One region of the Halomonas sp. RT37 genome, then DNA from elsewhere that is predicted to be linked to it. Evidence: riboswitches for the same ligand, from Rfam matches in the RefSeq annotation. Region 1 holds a riboswitch; the other holds the start of a gene.
The links. A riboswitch is a leader RNA that binds a small molecule or an ion and turns the genes downstream of it on or off. The one in region 1 is predicted to bind thiamine pyrophosphate.
Positions count from the first base shown of each region.

Region 2: it holds a riboswitch for thiamine pyrophosphate, as region 1 does, so the genes downstream of both, thiC (phosphomethylpyrimidine synthase ThiC) here and NFG58_RS06775 (3-oxoacyl-ACP reductase) in region 1, are expected to answer to the same signal.

Region 1 is NZ_CP098827.1:1,520,461-1,524,812, reverse strand. It holds gene NFG58_RS06785 (sodium:solute symporter family protein) at 1-1,098, shown strand, start outside; gene NFG58_RS06780 (LLM class flavin-dependent oxidoreductase) at 1,214-2,503, opposite strand; gene NFG58_RS06775 (3-oxoacyl-ACP reductase) at 2,503-3,312, opposite strand; TPP riboswitch at 3,360-3,458, opposite strand; gene NFG58_RS06770 (SOS response-associated peptidase) at 3,557-4,231, opposite strand.
Region 2 is NZ_CP098827.1:1,328,946-1,348,830, reverse strand. It holds gene mdoH (glucans biosynthesis glucosyltransferase MdoH) at 1-1,289, shown strand, start outside; gene NFG58_RS06000 (hypothetical protein) at 1,489-2,193, opposite strand; gene NFG58_RS05995 (GSCFA domain-containing protein) at 2,190-3,248, opposite strand; TPP riboswitch at 4,012-4,165, shown strand; gene tenA (thiaminase II) at 4,247-4,915, shown strand; TPP riboswitch at 4,927-5,061, shown strand; gene thiC (phosphomethylpyrimidine synthase ThiC) at 5,139-7,091, shown strand; gene NFG58_RS05980 (acetate kinase) at 7,362-8,576, shown strand; gene pta (phosphate acetyltransferase) at 8,573-10,735, shown strand; gene NFG58_RS05970 (putative sulfate exporter family transporter) at 10,830-11,879, opposite strand; gene NFG58_RS05965 (choline dehydrogenase) at 12,063-13,694, opposite strand; gene dctP (TRAP transporter substrate-binding protein DctP) at 13,920-15,152, shown strand; gene NFG58_RS05955 (TRAP transporter small permease) at 15,152-15,739, shown strand; gene NFG58_RS05950 (TRAP transporter large permease) at 15,750-17,027, shown strand; gene NFG58_RS05945 (IclR family transcriptional regulator) at 17,123-17,896, shown strand; gene NFG58_RS05940 (universal stress protein) at 17,996-18,478, opposite strand; gene NFG58_RS05935 (TRAP transporter large permease) at 18,562-19,885, opposite strand, start outside.

The sequences.
Region 1 (4,352 bases):
TACGGGCGCACCATGTACGCCTTCACCCTGACGATCATGCTGTTCTATCTGTTCATTTCGCTGGCGGCAGGCCTCACCGCAATCGCCCATATGGTCACCCTGCTGGCGCCGATCCCTCTGTGGCTGACCGCCTGCGTAGTGATGATCGCGACCCTGCTCTACACCTTCTACGGCGGCCTGCGCACCACCATCTTCACCGACAAGGTACAGATGCTGGTGATCCTGCCGTTGCTGGCGCTGCTGCTGGTGTTCGGCTGGCAGGCCGCCGGCGGCGTCGCGCCGACGCTCGAGGGCCTGCAGGAACGTGCGCCCCAGTTGCTGGATGTCACCGATGCCGGTGGCCTGCGTGCCGGCCTGACGTTCTTTATCGCGGTGATGCTGACCGGCCTGTTCTACCAGGGCACCTGGCAGCGCATCTACGCCGCCCGGGACAGCAAGGTGCTGCGGCGGGGCTTCTGGATCGCAGGGCTGTTCAACTTTCCGGTGATCGTGCTGATGGGCCTGTTCGGCCTGGCCTTCGTCGGCCTCGGGCTCGAGGGAGACGGTTCGGTGGCGCTGTTCAGCGTGCTGCTGTCCGAGGTGCCGCGGTGGTTCGCCCTGGCCTTGATTCCGCTGGGTCTGGCCCTGGTGATGAGCAGTGCCGACACCACCGTCAACGCCACCTCCAGCATCATCGCCGTCGACATGCACCGGCTGCTGCCCCAGGCCAGCGAAGCCACCCTGATGCGCCTGGCACGCTGGCTGATCGTCGCCGCAGCGGTGCCGGTGACCTGGGTGGCGGCCCAGGGCTACAGCGTGCTCTATCTGTTCCTGCTGGCGGACCTGCTGTGCTCGGCGGCGGCCTTCCCGGTGTTCTTCGGTCTGTTCAATCGCCGCTACGACGGGCGCAACGCGGTCCTCAGCACCGCTGCAGGTCTGGTCGCCGGGCTGGCGATGTTCCCGTCCCCCAGCGGCGGTACCGCCACCCTGCTGGAATCCTTCCTGCTGGCGGCCTTCGTGCCGGTGCTGGTCTCGCTGGTGCTGATGAAGCTGCTGCCATCCCGCCAGGACTATGACTTCACCCGCATGGGCAGTCTGGTGCGGCGTTTCCAGAGCTGACACCGCCACGCTGACAGCCTGGCAAGGCGTGATAAAAAACAGCGGGACGTGCTGACGCGTCCCGCTGTTGTCGTTTCAAGGCCTGGCGATCAGGGGCCCTGGCAGTTCCGGCTCATCAGCGCCCGGGCCGCACCAGCCCCAGGTGATCGCGCAGGGTGCGGCCCTGGTACTCGCGTCGAAACAGCCCGCGGCGCTGCAGTTCCGGTACCACTTGTTCGACCACGTCCTCGATGCTGTCCGGCAGCGACGGCGGCATCAGGTTGAAGCCGTCCGCCCCGCCCTGCTCGACCCAGCGCTGCATCTCGTCGGCGATACGCTCCGGGGTGCCGACCATGGTGCAGTGGCCGCCACCGGCGGCGAGCCGTCCCAGCAACTGGCGCAGCGTCGGTCGTTCGCTCTCGATGATCCGCAGAATCGTGGCGTAGCGCCCCTTGGGCCCGCTGAAGGCCTCCAGTGGCGGCAGCTCGGGCACCGGGGCATCCAATTCCCAGTCGCTCACGTCCTGACCGATGAACTGACTCAACTGGCGCCGGGAGCTGTCCACCGGCAACAGTTCGTCGAGCTCCCGCTGCTTGCGTCTGGCCTCCTCTTCGGTGGAGCCGACGTAGGTGACGAGCCCCGGCATGATCGCGACCTTCGGTCTGCCAGCGGCCTTTACCCGGGCCTGAAGGTCGCTGTAGTAGGCCTGGGCCGAGGGCAGATCGTAGGCCACCGCGTAGATGGCCTCGGCGCAGCGCGCGGCCAGGTCACGGCCCTGATCCGAGGCGCCTGCCTGGAACAGCACCGGGTGGCCCTGGGGCGGACGCGGCACCGTCAGCGGGCCATCCACCAGAAAGTGCTCGCCGTGATGATGGATGGGACCGACCCGGCTGGCGTCGACGTAATCGCCCTGGCGATCCCTCACCAGGGCGTCGTCACTCCAGGAGTCCCACAGCGCCAGCACGGTATTGGCGAATTCCTCCGCCCGGGCATAGCGCTCGGCGTGGCTCGGCATGGCCTCGAGCCCATGGTTGCGCGCCTCGCTGTCGAACATCGAGGTCACCAGGTTCCAGCCCAGGCGTCCGTCGGAGATATGGTCCAGCGAGGCCAGCATGCGCGCAGCATGAAACGGCGTATAGAAGGTGCTGGAGACGGTCGAGATAAGCCCGATGTGTTCGGTGGCCCGCGCCATGGCCGCCAGCATGGTCAGGGGCTCCAGGGTCCACAGCGGACCGTCGGCGATGTTGCCCGCGGCGTGACCATCGGCGAAGAACACCGCATCGAAGCGACCCCGCTCGGCGAGCCGCGCCAGCTCCTCGTAGTAGCGGATATCGGCCAGGCGCTCGACGCTGGAACGGGGATGACGCCAGGCCGCCTTGTGGTGGCCACAGCCCATGATGAACAGATTGAGGTGCATGCTGGCCATCAGTCCTTCACCAGTCCGCCGTCGACCACCAGGTTCTGGCCGGTGACCGCTCGCGACCAGGGCGAGGCGAACAGTAGCGCAGCGTCGGCAAACTCTTGCGGCGTGGTCACCCGTCTCAGCGGTGTGCTGGCGGCGATCAGATCGAACACCGCCTCCGGCGTGGCGCGGGAGGCATCGGTGGTGCGCAATAGGCCCCCGGAGATCATGTTCACGGTGATGTTGTCCGGGCCCAGATCGTGGGCCAGGGTGCGCGTCAGCGACAGCAGCGCCGCCTTGGCGGCGGTGTAGTCGTGGTAGGGCACCACCGGGTTCTGGAACAGGTTGGTACCGATATTGACGATGCGACCAAAGCCGGCCTCACGCATGCCGGCAAGCGAAGCCTGCACCGTGTTCAGCGCACCCCGGGCGACCCCTTGAAGCTGATGATCGAGGTGCTCCCAGGTCAGCTCGTCGGGACCGGGGCGGGCGTCGCCGTTGAAGGCGAAGTCCGGCAGCGCATTGTTGATCAAGGTGGTAACCGGCGCGCCGAAGTGCTCGCGGGCACGCGCGAACATGGCATCGACGGCGCAGCGATCACAGACGTCGGCGGCCACCGCCAGGGCTTGCTCGGGATAGTCGGCTACCAGCGAGTTGGCGCCCTCTTCGCTGCGTCGATAGTTGACCACCACCCGCGCGCCCTGCTCGAGGAAACTGCGCGCCAGGCTGACACCGAGGCCACGTCCGGCGCCGGTGACGACGACCAGCTGGCGGGAAATGGGAAGCGCGGGCGGGCTTGCGGAGGTAGCGGGTGAGGCGTCGGAAAGGGTCATCTGGCGGGTCCTTGGTCGAGGCGAGGAACGCACGCCGACCCCTGGACTGACGACTGCGCTGACATCCCTTCGCCGGTATGAACTGGATCAGGTTCGACGGGTGTTTCTCAGCCCCGCTATCGTGCGGGACACCCCGTGCCATGCGCCTTCGACCTTAGCCCATCGGCGCGGGGCGGACAAGCCGCGCAGCACCTGGAACATCACCGCAGCCAGGGCATGCAGATGGGCGCTTCAGACCCGACGCTCAGCCCGGTGCCTGGACGGCTTCCATCAAGTCCCTTCCTTCCTCTCCCGCCCGATTGACCCTGGTCGAGACCGGCCATGCCTCGAAGGCGCCAGCAGGTAGATGCCGCACCGTCTGGCGCATGACGTCGCGATCACTCAGGGCAGGATCGAGCCAGGGTTCAAGGCTGCCGTCGTCCAGCGCCAGCGGCATCCGGGCGTGCACCTCACTCGCGCAGCCCCGGGCGGGTTCGGTAAGGATGGCAAGGCCCGGCCAGCCGTCGTCCCTTTCACTGAAGATCGCCGCCAGCCACAGCGGCGCGCGATCTTCACGACACAAGAAATAAGGCTGCTTACCGGTCTCGCCCGGCAGCCACTCGTACCAGCCATCCGCCGGCACCAGGCAGCGATGGCGGGCAAAGGCCCCACGAAAATAGCGCGAGGTGGCGACCTTCTCCACGGTGGCGTTGATCGGCTCCGGCGCCCCGGCCTGGGCCCAGTGGGGTCGATAGCCCCACCACATCGAGGTAAAGGAAGGTACGCCCTCCCCGTCCATGGCCAGCGACGTGATCCAGGTGCCCGGCGCGACATTGTAGCGAGGTGGCGGCTCCTGCTCGGGCAGGCGCGGCGCCACCGGCAAGCGCATCAGCGCCGCCAGCTGAGCAAAAGGTGTGTAACAGGCGAAACGGCCGCACATGGTTACCTCCGTTACCGGACCCTGCAGGATCAGCCTAGCACCATCTGTTGCACCCCCATCGGCCTGCCCTGCCCGCTGCGGGTTAGTCATCTGCGAACGTTAAGTTTTCGCTAAGCTAGGC
Region 2 (19,885 bases), 180 kb from region 1:
GCTTGATGAGCGGCACCACCGTCATCGAGCTGATCGACGAGATGATGGCCAACCCGCGCCTTGGCCTGTTGCAGACGGTGCCGATTCCAGTGCGCCAGGACAGCCTGTTTGGCCGCGCCAACCAGTTCGCTGCTGCACTCTACTCGCCGATGCTGGCCAGCGGTCTGAGCTTCTGGCACGCCACCGCGGCCAACTACTTCGGCCACAACGCCATCATTCGCGTGGACGCCTTCACCGATGCCTGTGGCCTGCCGGAGCTGCCCGGCAAGCCACCGCTGGGTGGCGATATCCTGAGCCACGACTTCGTCGAGGCGGCGCTGCTGCGCCGTGCCGGCTGGCAGGTGCGCATGCGCACCGACCTGGGCGGCAGCTTCGAAGAGATGCCGAGTCATATCCTCGACTACGCCAAACGCGACCGGCGCTGGGTCCAGGGCAACCTGCAGCATATGCGCCTGCTCGGCGGGCGCGGACTGCACGTGCTCAGCCGTCTGCACTTCTTCTTCGGTGCCCTCGCCTACCTGTCGTCGCTGGTGTGGCTGGCGATCCTGGTGATCAGCACCATCGACGCCCTGATCCGGGCGCTGGTGCCGACCAACTTCTTCACCTCGAGTTCGCAGCTGTTTCCCGACTGGCCGATCGCCCCACCCAACCTGATCATGCCGCTGCTGATCGGTACCCTGGGCATGCTGCTGATGCCCAAGGTACTGGGGCTGGTGCTGGGGCTGATCCAGAACCCGCAGGCCTATGGCGGACGGGCCCGGCTCGTCGCCAGCATGCTGCTCGAGACGCTGTTTGCCATGCTCATCGCGCCGCTGATGATGGTGTTCCACAGTCGTTTCGTGATTCAGGTACTGAGCGGCCGCACCGTGGCCTGGGATCCACAGTCCCGCGAGGGCCGCGCCCTGCCCTGGAAGGAAGCCTTTCGCCACACCTGGCTATGGTCACTGATCGGCGCCTTGTGGGCGCTGGTGACCTGGGCCTTCACCCCGAGCTTCTTCATCTGGCTGACGCCGGTGTGGCTCGGCCTGGTGATGGCCGCTCCGCTGGTCCGCTGGAGCTCCAGCCTGAGCATCGGCCGGGCCCTGAGGCGCGCCGGCCTGTTGCTGGTCCCGAGCGAGACCCGCCCCCCGGCGGTGGTAGGCGAGCTTCGCGTCGCCGAGGCACCACCGCCGCCGGCGACCCCGGCCGAGCCGCCACGGGAAATCCCCCGCGAGATGCCGGTGCAGTCCTTTCGTGAGCACGGCACGGAATCGGCGCCGGAAGTCTCCGGCGAGAAGCCCGTCGACTGAGCCGGTGCCGTGGCACAGCGTTGTGTCCTCCCCCTCCTTTTGCATCATCCGGAGGGGGAATCCCAGCGGACTACAACACGTCAAGCATAGTGGCGTGATCCATGATTCATCTGTTTGCCGCTGTCTGGTGGTAACGCTTTGCTCTACAAAGAGCGTTCTCCAGCTCCGAATAACACACATCCGCCAGGACAACCCTTTGTCAATCTCTACTTAAAAAGCAGGATAGCCACTTTTTCCCGAACTCTTCGTTCATATGCCTGATATCATGGTCTGGATGCGCTTCCTCATCCATGGCATCCCCTACAGGCAATCTTTTACTTCCCTTCGAGAGCTCCCGCTCCGTAAAACATCCGTTGACGATGGTATCAGCAGGCTGAGCGATCAACTCGGCATTGCATTTATCATACACTTCATCGTTCATCAACTTTATTCCGGACAGGTAGCTTTCCGGAGGATAACTTCTATCATCACCTTTCTTCTGAATAGGCAGGGGATTATGTCCAACATATATCTTTTTATTGGTCACGCTCCTGATCATTTCCATGATCTTCCAGGACGTCGTACCCTTGACACTATCCTGCACGGCTTGTTTTATTACTGCTGATGAAAAAAACTTCCCAAGTTCGACAAAAAAAACTTCCATCTGAAGTCCGTAAATCAAGAATAGGTCATATTCAACGATATCAATTTCACTCTTGCCACCCGATGTATAGGTGATGGTTCTCTTTAATCTAGCTGTTTTTGGAACAAGTTTATTATCGATGAGAATCAGTCCACCCAAGCCATTACTTCTAGCGGTAAAGAAGACAAGATTATATTCTTGATGCCACTCCGGCATCAGGTCCCAGGCTCTTTTCAAAGCACCAACGTGGCTATTGCCCAGCACACAAATATTTTTCTTCATTCCTTACCTCCAAAGGCGTCGTAGATCTCTTCTTCGCAAACCAGATCATTAACTTTCTTTACGTTACCTACCCTCTTGTTTTGTTTTCCGAAAATCTCAGCGCCGAACTTTGTCCTCAGAGAAGAAAAAAAATGATTCATCACAAAATCGACACCGTGGGGGTTAACACTTCGTTGATTGGGTTCGAAAAACACCCCCTTGAAAACCGGGCTGTTGATTATTTCATACGAAGGAAAATAATCCACATAATTACAACCTCTAGCAATTTGCCCAGCCACGGCGCGCAACACTGACTTGGATTCCATTGTAGCGACGATCACGTTGTTCCTGGAGTTGGTCGCTACCAAAGGAACAGGGGAAACTGTCAATATAAGGCGTAGCGCAGGATTCTCATGACGCATTATTTCTATGGCATCTCGCAGATCATTCATCACAGAGGGATACATCTGATTCTTGAACGCATGGATACCTTTCAGGTAGGTCCCTGCTGAAGTTCCGGGACACATCGGATACTCGTAGCCGTATTCCGCATTGAACCAGCTTTCAGTCAACCCTAGGGTGAAGACAAAGAAGTCTGATGAGACGATGCATTCCCTAAACGCTTTTATTGTCTCCTCTCGAGAGAGCATTAACTCTTCTTTACTACAGAAACCCTCTGGTTCCACCACGGGGCGAAAGGGATCATAGAACCGTCCGTCCTTTTCCCAAATCTCCTCAGGCGGCTCTTTTATCCCTGTTGCCCACTCTACCCACTGCTTCAACAATGAGGTAGTGTATATATTCCCGGTTCTGGCCGAAAAAATATTGTAATTGTATTTTTTTGCATTTTCCTGCGAGAGTCCCTTGGGTGGAGTTTCTGTCGAGACCCAGTTGAACCCTCTGCTATCAAGAGCATTTCCAATATGTTGCGCAAAGCAGGAACCGAAGGTAACCACCCTACTATCCTTTGTGATCTTGAACTGTGGAGACCACAAATTGGATATGTCAAAAAACGACTTTTCGGATACAGCTTTTTTCCAGAAGGCACGGTCTGGAAGTGTCGAATATGGATTCATATTAATCACCTCAGATATAAGATATAACATCGGTCGTGAACGAACAAAATTGATAACGTCTATCTTAAATCACACATTGCCACGACGAATAGGAATGTTTACGCCAACACTGGCATCTCGTCTTCCTTTCTAAAATATTTGCATAAAAAAAGATAGGCGAAATATTTGTCTATTGTGTTGAGAAACGAGCACTGACAACGGCCCCGGAGCCCTTCATAAAAACCTTCCCCATGCACCATTTACCTGACCCACGGGTGGTTCAAAAGAGAACAAAGCAAGCATTTTTAGCTTCCATGAAAGCTCGGCGAACCAATGCTGCCAATAAAACGGGACCAACACACCTGTCACTTTCTGCCCTTCTTCACAAAGGAGTCGTCAAGCGCACAACGACTGTCAGAATATCGATAAAACAAACGTACTTTTTTCACTCTAGATTCTCTCACATATTCTCTATCAGGCAGCCGCAAAACACGCAAATACAATCCAGAGAACATCCAGGAAAAACCACGCAAATATCCCTTTAAATAACAACAAAATCGTCGAAACTTTGTCGAATTGATCAATCAGGACTCTACTTCGCCACATTTCCTCAATCGGATAAAATGCATTCTCAACCATGCGGAAACTTCTCCAGATATCTGGGCAGTTGCACTCTCGCGATATCGTGGAAACCTCCTCCCCCCAGCGGCGTATCTACTGATCGGGATCGGTTCTTGCCAAGCCGAGGTGGACTCCCTTCGAGGTCATGCTAGACTCGATCCAGACTCGCTTGACGGGGTGCCGGTGAATCCGGCTGAGATGGCGCAGGGCCAGGGTGACGAATCACCGGCCGCCAGCGCCGATCCCGTGGAACCTGATCCGGGTGCGGTGTGGCTTCACACCTTGAACCGGCGTAGGGAATCAGGCGGTGGTGCCAGCCCCTGCGCGCGCACCTCCCTCCTTTCTCGTCGCCGTGTCCTTGGCCGCCGCTCTCCGGATTCGCACCAACCGGAGGCAACATGGGCTACCGCTTTACCGATCTTGTCGACGCCTGCCGCGATGACTGGCACGCCTACATCGAACACGACTTCGTGCTCGCCCTTGGCCGTGGTGAACTGGCCGACGCCAGCTTCCGTCACTATCTGAAGCAGGACTATCTGTTTCTGCTGCAGTTCTCCCGGGCCTACGCCCTGGCGGCCTACAAGAGCCACAGCCTCGACGAGCTGCGCGGCGCCTTCGACGGCATGAAGACCATCCTCGACGTGGAACTCGGCCTGCATCTCGCCTTCTGCCGCGACTGGGGCATCGGCGAGGCCGAACTCGCCGAGCTGCCCGAAGCCCGCGCCACCCTGGCCTATACCCGCTACGTGCTGGACGCCGGCAGCCGCGGCGACCTCCTGGACCTGCACGTGGCGCTGGCCCCCTGCATGGTCGGCTACGCCGATATCGCACGAAACCTCAACGCCCGCCCGGACACCCTGCGCGGTGCCGACAACCCCTTCGACGCCTGGATCGCCATGTACGAAAGCGACGACTTCCAGGCCGCAGCGCGCCAGGAGCAGGCCTGGCTCGATGATCAGCTTGGCCAGGTGTCCGGCGAGCGCTTCGCGCGACTGTCACGGATCTTCGCCGACGCAACACGACTCGAGATCGACTTCTGGAAGATGGGACTCGATCTAAGCGACTAACACAATCAGCACCACGCTTGACGGGGGGCCGCCAGAGGCGGCTGAGATCATGCAGCGCATGGGACCCGTTGAACCTGATCTGGGGGTAACCCCGATGCCATGGCATCGCGGTGAGGACCAGCGTAGGGATCAAGCGCTCACGGCCCAGGCCACGACGCCCCCTCCTTCCTCGCGCCATGCCTACAACAACGACAGCACCCAGTGCCGTGAGAAGGACAAGCCAATGCCGCTCGATCAACCCGTTTCCTCAAACAAACCCCGCCATAGTGCGCACTTCCTGGCCGAGACCGCCCAGGTCGACCAGGCCGCGGTTGCGCCGCTGCCGGGCTCTCGCAAGGTCCATGTACAGGGCTCCCGCGACGACCTGCGGGTGCCGTTTCGCGAGATTTCGCTGTCGGCGACCCGCACCTCCGGGGCCGATGAGGCCAACCCGCCGCTCTTGGTCTACGACACCTCCGGCCCCTACACCGATCCCCAGGTCGAGGTCGACCTGCGCCGCGGGCTTGCCGAGTTGCGCCGGCCCTGGATCGAGGAGCGCGACGACACCGAATGGCTCGATGGCCCGACCTCGGACTACGGTCGCCGACGTGCCAACGACCCGACGCTCGCTCCGCTGCGCTTCGAACTGACTCGTACGCCGCGCCGCGCACGTCGTGGCGCCGATGGCCGCGCCGGCAATGTTACCCAGCTGCACTACGCCCGCCGCGGCATCATCACCCCGGAGATGGAGTTCATCGCCATCCGCGAGAACCAGCGTCGACAGGCCCTGGCCGATGGCTATCGAGGCAGCGATGAGGTCGAGCGCATCCTTGACCACCAGCATCCCGGGCAGGGCTTCGGCGCCCGTCTTCCCGAGGAGATCACCCCAGAGTTCGTGCGCCAGGAAGTCGCCGCCGGGCGCGCCATCATCCCCGCCAACATCAACCACCCGGAAGCCGAGCCGATGATCATCGGGCGCAACTTCCTGGTGAAGATCAATGGCAATCTGGGCAACTCGGCGGTGACCTCCTCCATCGAGCAAGAGGTCGAGAAGATGACTTGGGGCATCCGCTGGGGCGCCGATACCATCATGGATCTGTCCACTGGCCAGAACATCCACGAAACCCGTGAGTGGATCATCCGCAACTCGCCGGTACCGATCGGCACCGTGCCGCTCTATCAGGCGCTGGAGAAGGTCAAGGGCGTGGCCGAGGACCTCACCTGGGAGGTGTTCCGCGACACCCTGATCGAGCAGGCCGAACAGGGCGTGGACTACTTCACCATCCACGCAGGCGTGCTGCTGCGCTACGTGCCGCTGACCGCCAACCGGGTCACCGGCATCGTCTCCCGAGGTGGCTCGATCATGGCCAAGTGGTGCCTTTACCATCACCAGGAAAGCTTCCTCTACACCCACTTCGAGGAAATCTGCGAGATCTGCAAGCAGTACGACGTGGCCTTCTCGCTGGGCGATGGCCTGCGCCCGGGCTCGGTGGCCGACGCCAACGACGAGGCCCAGATGGCGGAGCTCAAGACCCTGGGTGAGCTGACCCATATCGCCTGGAACCACAACGTCCAGGTGATGATCGAAGGCCCCGGCCACGTGCCCATGCACCTGGTCAAGGAGAACATGGACAAGCAGCTCGAGTACTGCGACGAGGCGCCCTTCTATACCCTTGGGCCGCTGGTGACCGATATCGCCCCGGGCTACGACCACATCACCTCGGGCATCGGAGCGGCGATGATCGGCTGGTACGGCTGCGCCATGCTGTGCTACGTCACCCCCAAGGAGCACCTGGGCCTGCCCGACAAGGACGACGTCAAGACCGGCATCATCACCTACAAGATTGCCGCCCACGCCGCCGACCTGGCCAAGGGGCATCCCGGCGCCCAGCGCCGCGACAACGCCCTGTCCAAGGCGCGTTTCGAGTTCCGCTGGGAGGACCAGTTCAACCTGGGCCTGGACCCTGACACCGCCCGCGCCTATCACGACGAGACGCTGCCCAAGGACTCCGCCAAGGTGGCCCACTTCTGCTCCATGTGCGGCCCCAAGTTCTGTTCCATGAAGATCAGCCAGGAGGTCCGCGACTACGCCCGCGACAACGGCCTGGAGGGTGACGGCGACGCCGTCATGGCCGGCATGGAGGAGCGCGCCCGGGCCTTCCGTGAACAAGGCGCGGAGCTCTACAAGGAAGTCTGAGACAAGCCACTCCCCGGCGCATCCCCGGGCAGCGTTCGACTGCCCGGGGATGCACGTCTTGTACGCCTGGTCCCAGTTCTGCCGCACAAAGTTAGACAAAAGTCTAACTCGAAGATTCATGCACTTGACGCTCATCACGGCTTCGTCGGATCCACCAGCAAAGCCGTTCGACTACCTCCCCAGGCCAGTTATTCGCGCCCCGGGGCGGTGCTAGATTCGCCGCCATCCCACGCATTCTCGCCTCACCAAGGCGTCTTTTCTGGAGATGGCATGAAAGCCCCGATTCTGGTGATCAACTGCGGCTCCTCTTCGATCAAGTTCGCGCTGGTCGATCAGGCCCCCGACGCTCCCCGACTGTCCGGTATCGCCGAGCGCCTGGGTAGCCACGAGGCTCGCCTCAAGCTTGTAGACGAACACGGCAGCGCCCGCGAGGTCTCGCTTCCCCGAGCGACCCACGCCCTGGCGCTCAAGACCATCCTCGAGCACCTTGACGTCCACCGGCCCATCGGTATCGGCCACCGGGTGGTACACGGCGGCGAGCGCTTCACCGCCGCTACCCTGCTCGACGACGCCGTGGTGCGCACCATTCGCCAGACCATCAGCCTGGCTCCCTTGCACAATCCGGCCAACCTCGACGGTATCGTCGCCACGCGCCGGCTGTTCGAGGATCTGCCTCAGGTGGCGGTGTTCGATACCGCCTTCCACCAGACCCTGCCGCCCCACGCCTACCGCTACGCCATCCCCGAAGAGCTCTACAGCCGACACGGCATCCGTCGCTACGGCTTCCACGGCTCGAGCCATGCCTACGTGACCGGACGCCTGACAGAAGTCAGCGCCCGTGGTGAAGGCGGCTGGCTGATCGCCCACCTGGGCAATGGCTGCTCCGCCACTGCGGTATGGGCCGGCAGGAGCCTGGACACCAGCATGGGCATGACCCCGCTGGAAGGCCTGGTGATGGGCACCCGCAGCGGTGACGTCGACCCCGGCCTGCACCTGCACCTGGCGCGCCAGCTAGGCATGTCGCTGGAGGGCGTCGATCAGTTGCTCAACCAGAAGAGCGGACTGCTGGGGCTGTCCGAGCTGACCAACGACATGCGTGAGCTCGAACAGGCCGCCAGTGAAGGTCACGCCGGCGCGAGCCTGGCCATCGAAGTGTTCTGCTACCGCCTGGCCAAGTCCTTGGCGGGCCTGGCCTGTGCCCTGCCCCGGATCGACGGCATCGCCTTCACCGGCGGCATCGGCGAAAACTCTGCCCTGGTGCGCGCCCGGACCCTGGGCCACCTGGAGGCCCTCGGTGTGCGCCTGGACGCTGACGCCAACGAGAGCCTCGGGCGTGGCGAGGAAGGCCAGATCCACGACCGAGGCGCCAGCTCGGCGCCGGAGATCCGCGTCATCCCCACCGACGAAGAAGGCTATATCGCCAGCCAGACCCGGGAATTGATCGCGAGCCAGGCGTCCACGCCAAAGCTCGAGGAGGTTCTGTGAGCACCCAGTCCCGCACGCTGCTGCTGATCCCCATCGACGACGGCGTCGCCCTCACCTCCGCCGGCCTCGGCCTGCTTCGTGCACTGGATACGCTAGGGCTGGACGCGGGTTTTCTGCAGCCCTTCAGCCAGTCCGAAGGTGGCGAGCAGGCAAGTGACAACGACGAACGCGCCCGCTCGCTGGTGGCCAGCACCCTGGGCATAGGTTCGCCGCGTCCGATCTCGCGCCAGACACTGGAGCAGTATCTCGGCCGCGACGATCGCGATGGTCTGCTGGAACTCGCCGTGGAGCGTCACGCCCGCGTCGCCCGCCCTGCCACCGGCAAGGCACCGGCGCTGATCGTGGTGGAGGGCGTTCGCCCACTGCCGCGAAACGCCTACGCCTTCGACCTCAACGTGCGCCTGGCCAGTGCCCTCGACGCCCAGGTGGTACTGGTCGCCGATGGCCAGATCGCCGATCCCCAGGAGCTGGCCAAGCAGTTGCAGTTCCATCGCCAGAGCATCGACGCGGTGGGTTCGGTGCGTACTCTGGGTGCCATGCTGATGCGACTGCCGGGGGACGGCGACGGCTCGGCCATCGACCAGACCCTGGCCTCGGTCAGCGAGGTCGAGGCCCGCGCCCATCGCCAGCACTGGCAGCAGCAGCTCGCCAGCGGCGCCGATCTGACCCTGCCGGTGGTCGCGGCGGTGCCCTACCGGGCCTCCCTGACCGCACCGCGAGTGGTAGACGTGGCCCGTGCCCTCGATGCCAGGATCCTGCACCACGGCGAGGCCGATCGCCGCCGCGTCGCCCACTCGACGCTGGGGGCCCGCAGCGCCGAGCACCTGCTCTACGCCCTGCGTCCCGGCGAGCTGATCGTGTCACCCGGGGACCGCGACGACACCCTGCTCGCGGCGGCCCTGGCCACCATGAATGGCGTGCCCCTGGCGGGCCTCCTGCTGACCCACGGCGAGTCACCCAGCCAGCAGCTGATCGACGTCTGTCGCCCGGCGCTGGCCTCGGGGCTGCCGGTACTCTCGGTGGACACCGACAGCTACGCCACCGTGGCCCGGCTCACCGAGATGTCCGGCGGCATCCCGGTGGATGATCACGAGCGCGCCGAGGCCATCTGCGCCTTCGTCGCCGATCACCTGGATCGTGACTGGCTGCTGGCACTGATTCACGACGACGCCCAGCGCCGCCTGTCACCGGCGGCCTTCCGCCATCAACTGGTCAGCATGGCCCAGCACAAGCGTCGGCGAATCGTGCTGCCCGAAGGCGACGAGCCACGCACCCTGGAAGCGGCCATCCTGTGCCAGCGTCGTGGCATCGCCAACTGCGTGCTGCTGGGCAAGCGTCGCGCCATCCTCGAGGTGGCCAAGGCGCGTGGCCTTGAACTGCCCGACGACCTGCAGATCCTCGACCCGGACGCCGAGCGTGGTCGCTTTGTCGCACCCATGGTCGAGCGCCGGCGTGGCAAGCTGACCCCGCTGACCGCCGAGGCCCAGCTTCATGACAGCGTGGTGCTGGGTACCATGATGCTCGCCGAAGGCGAGGTCGATGGCCTGGTCTCCGGCGCCGTGCATACCACCGCCAACACCGTGCGCCCGGCCTTTCAGCTGATCAAGACCGCCCCCGGCTACGGCCAGGTGTCGTCGGTGTTCTTCATGCTGCTGCCCGACCAGGTGGTGGTCTACGGTGACTGCGCGGTCAACCCCGACCCCGACGCCGAGACGCTGGCCGAGATCGCCCTGCAGAGCGCCACCAGCGCCGAGGCCTTCGGCATCGAGCCGCGGGTCGCCATGATCAGCTACTCAACCGGCGAGTCCGGCAGCGGCGCCGACGTCGACAAGGTCCGCGAGGCGACTCGCATCGCCAGGGAACGGGCGCCGCACCTGGCCATCGACGGCCCGCTGCAGTACGACGCGGCGGCCATCGCCAGCGTGGCCCGGCAGAAGGCACCGGAGTCCCCGGTGGCCGGTCGCGCCACGGTGTTCGTGTTCCCGGACCTGAACACCGGCAACACCACCTACAAGGCGGTCCAGCGCAGCGCTCGGGTGGTCAGCATCGGCCCCATGCTTCAAGGCCTCAACAAGCCGGTCAACGACCTGTCCAGGGGCGCCCTGGTGGAGGATATCGTCTATACGATTGCGCTGACCGCGATCCAGGCCGGTCAGTAACGACCAGCACAGCGCCACAGACCGTCAGAAACGCCGAGGCCCCGGGAGTACCGGGGCCTTGGCATTTGTGTGGGCTTTGGCCCGGGACCGCTCGCTACCACTCGGCGATGCCGGTATACAGGCACACCAGCACCAGCCCAAGCAGGAAGACGGTCTCGGCGACCATCAGGATGACGGGCTTCCAGCCGACCACGGCGAGCTTCTGGAAGGAGGTCTTGATACCGAGTGCGGCGATGGCGGTGACCAGGCACCAGCGCGACAGGTCGGTCATGCCCTCGACCATCACCTGGGGGATCACACCAAGGCTGTTGATCAGCACCAGCACCACGAAGGCCACCAGGAAGCTCGGGAACATCGGCACCTTGCCGCCTTCACCGCCACGGGCGCGGCGAAACAGCAGCATGAACACCATCACCGCCGGCACCAGCATGGCGACCCGCAACAGCTTGACGAAGGTTGAGATGTCGCCGGTCTCGTCGGAGATCATATAGCCGGCACCGACCACCTGGGCGACGTCATGGATGGTGCCACCAAGAAAGATGCCGGCCTGGGTGTCGGTCAGTTCCAGCGCGCCGACCAGCAGCGGGTAGAGCACCATGGCGGCGGTGGACAGCGTCGTCACGCCAACCACGGTCAGGATGGTATTGCGCTCGGCGATCTCGTTGCGCGGCATCGCCGCAGACAGTGCCAGCGCCGCCGAGGCGCCGCAGATCGCCACCGACCCGCCGGTCAGCAGCCCCAGGTCATTTTTCAGCCCCAGCAGTCGCGCCAGCACGCTTCCCGCCAGAATGGTCAGCACCACCCCGGCGACCACCGTCACCACCGGGCCGATCCCGAGTTCCGCCACCTGCTCCAGGGTGATGCGTACACCCAGCAGGGCAACACCCAGCCTGAGGATGGTGCGGGCGGCAAACTCCACCCCCACCAGGCAAGGGCCCTGCTCGCTGAGAAAGTGCAGGGTCATGCCGAACAGCAGTGCGTAGAGCAGGGTCGGGCCACCGTAGTGATCGGCGATAAAGGTGGTGGCCAGGGCAATGGTGATGCAGATCAGCACCCCCGGCATGCGCTCCCGGGCGGGCTCCAGATGGCGACGCCATCCGGTCACGGGCGTCTCGGGCTTGGCGTGTGTCGTTGGCTGGGACATGGGCGTCCTCTCGTTTATTCGTTGTTCGCGTAGCAGGGGTCGCGCTCAGCGGGTCAGCCGATGACGCGCTATTGATTTGATCCTGGCCCAGCCCGCTGTCGCGACGTTAGGGCCAGAGCGCGGCCTCGAGTAAGGCCAGGCCCCGATGGCATCGATCCGCCGTCGAGATTCCAGCGCTGCACGTCAGGCGACGCGCGCCTGGGCACGGCGATCGGCCTTGATCATGTCCGCCGCGCGTTCGGCGATCATGATGGTCGGGGCGTTGGTGTTGCCCGAGACGATGATCGGCATGATCGAGGCGTCCACCACCCTCAGGCCCTCGAGACCGTGCACCCGCAGTCGGTCATCGACCACCGCCAGGTCGTCGTGGCCCATCTTGCAGGTGCCCGCCGGGTGGTAGATGGTCTGACTGTAGCGCCGGGCGGCCTCGAGCAATTGCTCGTCGCTCTGATACTCCCGCCCCGGCACGTATTCATCGGTGATCACCTCGGCAAGCGGTGCCTGCTCGGCGATGCGTCGCGCCACCTTGATGGCGTCCACCGCCACGCGGCAGTCTTCTTCGGTGCTCAGATAGTTGGGCTGGATCGAGGGGTAGACGGCGGGGTCGGCGCTGGTGATGCGAATACGCCCCCGGCTGGTCGGACGCAACTGGCACACCGAGGAGGTGAAGGCCGAGAACGGATGCACCCCTTCGGCCGGCTTGTCCGCCGACAGCGGCTGCATATGGAACTGGATATCCGGGCGATCCAGGCCCTCCCGCGACTGGGTGAAGATGCACACCTGGCTGGCCGCCAGGGTCAGCGGTCCGGTGCGGGTCAGGGCGTACTGGGTGCCTACCGCCAGCTTTCTCAGCGGATGACGCACCTCGTCGTTGAGGGTGCGACAGGAGGTCTTGAACACCAGCCGGATCTGCAGATGGTCCTGCAGGTTCTCGCCGACGCCCGGTAGTGCGTGGTGGCAGTCGACGCCGACCTCGGCCAGGTGGTCGGGGTCCCCGATGCCGGAGCACTGCAGGATCTGCGGCGAGCCGATGGCGCCGCTGGACAGCAGCACCTCGAGCCTGGCGCTTGCCCGATGGGTGCTCTGCCCCTGGCGGTACTCGACCCCGACCACGCGCTTGCCCTCCAGCAGCAGCCGCTGACAGTGGGCTCGCTTGACCAGGGTGAGATTGGACCGCTTGAGCGCCGGACGCAGAAACGCCTTGGCGGTCGAGCAGCGAAAGCCCTTGTAGGAGGTCTGCTGGAAGTAGCCCACGCCTTCCTGGCTGGCCCCGTTGACGTCGCGGTTCTCGGGAATTCCCGAGGCCTTGGCCGCCTCGATAAAGCGTTCGGCGATCTCGCGGCGCAGGCGCAGATCCGAGACCTTCAAGGGCCCGTCGGCGCCGTGGTAGTCATCGGCGCCTCGCTCCTGGCACTCCGACTTCTTGAAGTAGGGCAGCACCGAGTCATAGTCCCAGCCGTCATTGCCAAGCTGCGCCCAATCGTCGTAGTCCTCGCGCTGACCGCGGATGTACAGAAGCCCATTGAGCGAGCTTGACCCTCCCAGCACCTTGCCCCTGGGCCACTGCAGCCGGCGACCGTCGATGCCCTCGTCGGGATCGGTGAGGTAGCACCAGTCGGTGGCCGGATTGTGCATGGTCTTGAAGTAGCCCACGGGCACGTGGATCCACGGATTCCAGTCGGACCCGCCGGCCTCGAGCAGCAGTACCGACACCTCGGGGTCCTCGCTCAGGCGGTTGGCCAGCACGCAGCCGGCGGAGCCCGCCCCCACGATGATGTAGTCGAAAGCCTCTGGCGGTGGTGTTGTGGTTGTCATGTCGCTCACTCAATCGAGACGTTTTGTCTCAATTGATACTAGACAATTTTCTCAAAATATCAATATCGAGACAAAAAAACTCATTTTTATTGATCTATTCCCGAGAGACTTCTAAGGTGTGGTCAAGGCCCTTTGTCGGGCCCGGTGCCAGGCGACGATCGCCAAGCGCGAACGCCCCGGCACTCCCCTGCATCCCTACACCAAACACAAGACTGGGAGCCTTCCATGAGTTCACGCCTCTTCTCATCAGACGTGTCGCGCCGCGACTTCCTGAATATCTCGGGTCGCTTCGGCATGACCTCCACGCTGCTGGCCGCCAGTGGTCTGGGTGCTGGCCTCACCGCCTCGAGCCTGGCCCGAGCCGCCGACGCCGAGCAGCAACGCCGCTATCAGACCGAACCCAAGTTCCAGCTGCGCTTTGGCGCCTCGGGCTTCAACGAGCGCAATCTCGATATCCAGAAGTCCGGGCAGCTGTTCTTCGCCCGTGACGTCGAGGAGCGCACCAACGGCGCCATCCGCGTCGAGTTCATGGGCTCCAACGAGGTCTGCAACCAGCTCGATTGCGTCAGCAAGGCCCAGCAGGGCATCGTCGACATCTTCTCGGCCTCGACCCAGAATTCCGCCGGCGGCGCGCCCTACCTGAACGTGCTGGACTTCGCCTACATGTTCCCGAGCGTCGCCTCGATGTTTCACTTCTTCTACGACCCTCGCAGCGAGGCCCTGCTGCGCGAGCCGATGCGCCAGCGCCACAACCTGCAGTTCCTGTTCACCCACTGCGACCTGCGCGGGCTGATGATGGGCCAGAGCTGGGCCGACAAGCCGCTGGTGGACAGCCTCGAGGTGCTGCAGGGCACCAAGAACCGCGTCACCGGCACCCAGCTTGGCCGCATCGCCATGGAACAGCTTGGCCTCAACCCGGTCCCGGTGGCCTGGGAAGAGACCCTGGACGGCCTGCGCCAGGGCCTGCTGGACGGCGCCGAGACCTGGATGAGCGCGGTGGCTTACGCCGGCATGGCGCCGGTGGTGTCCCAGGCGGTCGACCTGCGCTTCTTCGCCGGTACCGAGCACACCGCCATGAACCTGTCGAAGTTCGAGGCGCTGGATGCCGAGCTGCAGGATCAGGTGATGGAGTCGGCCTACGCCGCCCAGATCTTCACCCAGGGCATGAACGAGGCCGGCCGCTACCAGATCGTCGGCGCCACCGAACACCCCGCCGCCGGCACCGTGTTCGCCGAGAACAACGTGCGGGTGGCCCCGCTATCCGACGAGATCCGTGCCCAGGCCGAGCAGCTATGCGCCCCGGAGTTCAACCCAGAGCCCTGGGAGCAGTGGCGCGAGCGGCTCAATGCCTGGGCCGGCGACGTCGACATCTACAAGGAAATCCACACCATCGCCCGGGAGATCCCGCGTGAGATGGCGGCGGTCAACGTGGCGCCGAAGCGCTGGTGGAGGGCGTAATGACCGATCACAAGGCCACCGCGGCCCAGGCGACGTCGAACGACGTCGCCGATCGGCCGACCCCCGCCTGGCTGGCGCCGATCAAGTGGCTCGACGCCAATCTGGAAAAGGTGATCATCCTGATCTCCTACAGCGGCATGGCGGGCATCATCTTCGTCGAGGTCATCCGCCGCTTCTTCTTCAGCCTGCAGGCGCCCTGGAGCACCAGCATTCCGGTGCTGCTGTTTCTGTGGCTGACCTGGTTCGGCGCCTCGCTCAACGTCAAGCAGCGCACCCACCTGTCGCTCAACGAGATTCGCATGCGCCTGCCCTACGCCGGTCAGTTCGCCTGCCAGGTACTCGACGCCGTGCTGTGGATCGGCTTCGGCGCCCTGGTCATCCACTTCACCATCGCCCAGGTGGAACTGGCGCACATGAACTTCGCCATCGTGCCGGGCACCGACAACGTGATGCAGTGGTGGTTCTACCTCGCCACACCGCTGGCCTGGGCCCTGATCATCTTCCGGGTACTGCAGAACCTGGCCAGCGACATCGCGCGCTTCCGGCGCCGTGAGCCGTTCAACCTGCAACCGTCCATCATGGACTAGGAGAGACGTCATGACCGACGGCATGCTTATCGGCCTGGTCACCGCGGGCTGCACCACCATCTTTCTGCTGGGGGTACCGATCTTCCTGGTGATCGGCCTGTGGGTGGTCGGCACCAGCCTGATCATCGACTTCACCCTGGCCAATATCGGGGTCACCCTGTTCCAGGGCCTGAGCTTCTTCGGCCTGCTGGCCCTGCCGCTGTTCATCCTGACCGGCGACTTGATCAACGCCGCCGGCATCGCCAAGCGACTGTCCGACTTCGCCTATTCGGTACTGGGCTGGCTGCGTGGCGGCATGGGCATGGCCACCCTCGGCGCCTGCGGCCTGTTCGCGGCGATCTCCGGATCCAACGCCGGCACCACCGCCACCATCGGCTCGATCATGCAGCCGGAGATGGTCAAGAACGGCTACGACGAGCGCTTTTCCGCCGCCACCGCCGCCTCCGGCGGAACGGTCGGCATCATCATCCCGCCGTCGATCATCTTTATCGTCTACGGCTTCATGATGAACCTGTCGATCAGCGACCTGTTCATCGCCGGCATGATCCCCGGGGCGATGATGGTGTTCGGCATGATGGCGGCCTGCCACCTGGTGGCGCGACGTCACGGCTGGGGCACCCTGATTCCGTTCAAGGCGGGTGAAAGCGCACGTTTTGCCAGGCGCGCCTATCTCGGCTTCGCCACCATCGGGGTGGTGATCTACGGCATCTATTCGGGCAAGTTCTCGCCCACCGAGGCCGCCGCCATCACCGTGGGCTTCACCCTGATCGCGGGGCTACTGATCACCCGCGAGATTCGCTTCACCGCGCTGCCCTCGATCATGCTGCGCTCGGGCCAGATCGCCGGCATGCTGGCGCCGTTGATCGCGATCTCGGTGGTGATGCAGCAACTGCTGTCGGTGCTGGGCGCGGGCCAGGCGCTGCAGGACCTGCTCAGTGGCCTGGGAAACTACTATGTGATCCTGGGGGCCTGCATGCTGATGATCCTGCTGGCCGGGATGATCCTCGAGAGCCTGCCGGTGACCATCATCCTGGCACCGATCCTGGCGCCCATCGCCCAGAACGCCGGGGTCGACCCGATCCACTTCGCGGTGATCTTCCTGGTCGGTGCCGCCATCGGCTTCGTCACCCCGCCCTTCGGCCTCAACCTCTACGTGGCCTCGAGCATCACTGGGATCCCCTACCTGCGCCTGGTGAAGTTCGTCATCCCCTACTTCATCGCGCTGATCAGTTGCTGGATCGCGATCTCGATGTGGCCGGCGCTGTCACTGATGCTGGTGAACCTGTAACACCGACAGGCAAGCAGGAGCACGCGGCAAGCCTCACCGGGCTTGCCGCGTTATCATGAGTGCCTGCCACCATTTTCCGTCGTCAAGGATCGCGTATGTCTACAGCAAGCACTCGGACCACGACCAATTCGACGCTGCAACGAGGCCTGGTACTGCTGGAAACCATCGCCACCTCGATCCACGGCGTCAGCGCCTCGGACCTGGAGCGTCAGCTCGACATTCCCAAGCCCACCCTGCATCGCCTGCTCAAGCAACTCGAGGAACAGGACCTGATCGTGCGCGACGTGGAAGGACGGCATCTGCTTCCCGGCGAACGACTGCACCGTATGGCCATGGGCGTGCTCGCCAACGAAAGCCTCAAGGCGCCGCGCCGTATGCTGCTCAAGCGCCTGGCCGAAGAGGTCAACGAAACCTGCAACCTGACCCTGCTCGAAGGTCACGAGGTGCTCTACTACGAACGGGTGGAGACCAACTGGCCGGTACGCATACAGCTGCCGCCGGGCTCACGTCTTCCGCTGCACTGCACCGCCAGCGGCAAGATGTTTCTGGCGCTGATGGGGCCGGCCCAGCGCCGCCAGCTGCTCAAGCACCTGCCGCTGGAGGCCTATACCCCCTACACCGCCACCGAAGCAGACGAGCTGGAGCGACGTCTGGCGGACATCGCCGAAAAGGAGCTGAGCACCGACAACGAGGAGTTCATCCAGGGCATGGTGGCCATCGCCGTGCCGGTGTACGACCAGACCGGGCGCATCCAGGCGACGCTGGCGATCCACGCGCCCCGGCTGCGCCACAGCATCGACTCGCTGATGGAGTGGGCGCCCTTGATGCGGCGTATCGCCGGGCAGCTGCAGGATACCTTCGACCACTGAGCATACGAACGCATGAACGCATGAACGCATTGCCAAGGTACGCTGACTGACCGATCGGGTCAGGACACGCTCGGCCAGCCAGACTGACGTTCTTCGTGGCTACATCGGTGGCACCACCACCACCGGCACACTGGCACGCTTGATCACGCCCTTGGTCACCCGGCCTGCATAGGACGAGGCGAAGCCGCGCTTGTTGGTGGCCATGATGATCATGTCGCAGTCATGGCGCACGGCGTAGCGGGTAATCTCCGATGCCGGGTAACCCTCCAGCACCGACTTGGCGGCCACCACCTCGCGCCCAGGCAGGTTCGCTTCGTGCTCTTGCCAGAAGGCCTCGACAAATTCGTCCAGACGCTCTCGCGCCAGACGCAGGCGCTGCTCCATCAAGCCATCCAGGGTGGCGCGTTCACCGATGTTGGCCTTGAGGGTATGCATGACGTCATCGGACAACGACTTGACCGCATGCAGCACGTGAACCTCGGCCCCGGTGGCCTTGGCCAGCGTCAGGGTGTGGGCAAGCACCTGGCGGCAATCGTCCTTCAGCCCCAGGCAACAGAGAAGACGCGAGATCGAAACAGGCATGGCGTGACTCCTTGGCGAGAGGCCGGGTCGCCGCGACATGCGAAGACACCCGGCCTTTTTTGCGGTGCGCTGACGGTGCGCAATCAATACCCCAGCATACGGGGTAGCCACAGCGATATTTCCGGGAAGTAGGCGATCACGAACAGCGCGAACACCGAGCTTGCGGCAAACGGCAGCGCCTTGATCGATATCTCCTCGATGGAGGCGCCGCCAATGCCCGAGGCCACGAACAGGTTCTCCCCCAGGGGCGGCGTCTGGAAGCCGATGGCCAGGGCACAGACGACGACGATACCGACGTGCACCGGGTCCATGCCCAGCATGTACATGATCGGCAGCAATACCGGCGTCAGGATCATGATAGCCGCCAGGGTTTCCATGAACATGCCGACAAAAAGCAGAAATGCGATAACCATGGCCCAGATCAAGTACAGGTTATCGGTCAGTCCCAGCATGCCCTCGGCGATCACCGCCGGCACCCGCTGTTCGACCAGCAAGCGGCCGAATACCGTGGCGGTGAACAGGATCAACAGCACCCGTCCGGTGATCCAGGTGGTGGTCTCCAGAGTCTTGAGCGTAGGCTTCCACTTGAGCTCGCGGTGCAGGAAGATGCCGACGATCAGGGTGTAGGCGATGGCCACGATGGCCGACTCGGTGGGCGTAAACAGGCCGCTGTAGATACCGCCGAGGATGATCAGCGGCGCCAGGATCGACCACACGCCACGCTTCAGACTCCTGGCGATGGTGTCCCAGGACCAGCTGTCGCTCAGCCCGCTGTAACCGCGCCGGCGCGAGATGATGTAGTTGACGGTCAACAGGCAGCCAGCGATCACCATGCCGGGCAGAATGCCGGCGATGAACAGCTTCGGAATCGACAGCGTCTGGAAGGCGCCGTGCGCGGCCACGGCCTCCGCCGGTGGCTGCAGACCCATCCCCGAGATACCAAAGATGACCATGGGAATGGACGGTGGAATCACCACGCCGAGGCCACCGGAGGACGCCGTGATGGCAGAGCCATAGCCGCGATCATAGCCGCGGTTGGCCATGGCCGGGATCATCAGCATGCCCACCGCCGCGGTGGTGGCGGGCCCTGAGCCTGAAATCGCGCCGAAGAACATGCAGGCGAACACCGTCGCGGCGGCGAGACCGCCGGTGACCGGCCCGGCGAAGGCCTCGGCGATATCCACCAGGCGTCGCGAGATGCCGGCGGCTTCCATCAAGGCCCCGGCGAGAATAAAAGCCGGCAGCGCCATCAGCGGAAAGGACCCCACCGAGGTGAAGGCGATCTGCACGAAGGCCATGGGGTTCTCCCCCAGCGACAGATAGGTGGCAAGCGCGGCCACCCCCAGCGACACCGTGATCGGCGCGCCCAGCACCAGCAGCAGAAAGAACACGCCGAACAGCACGTAG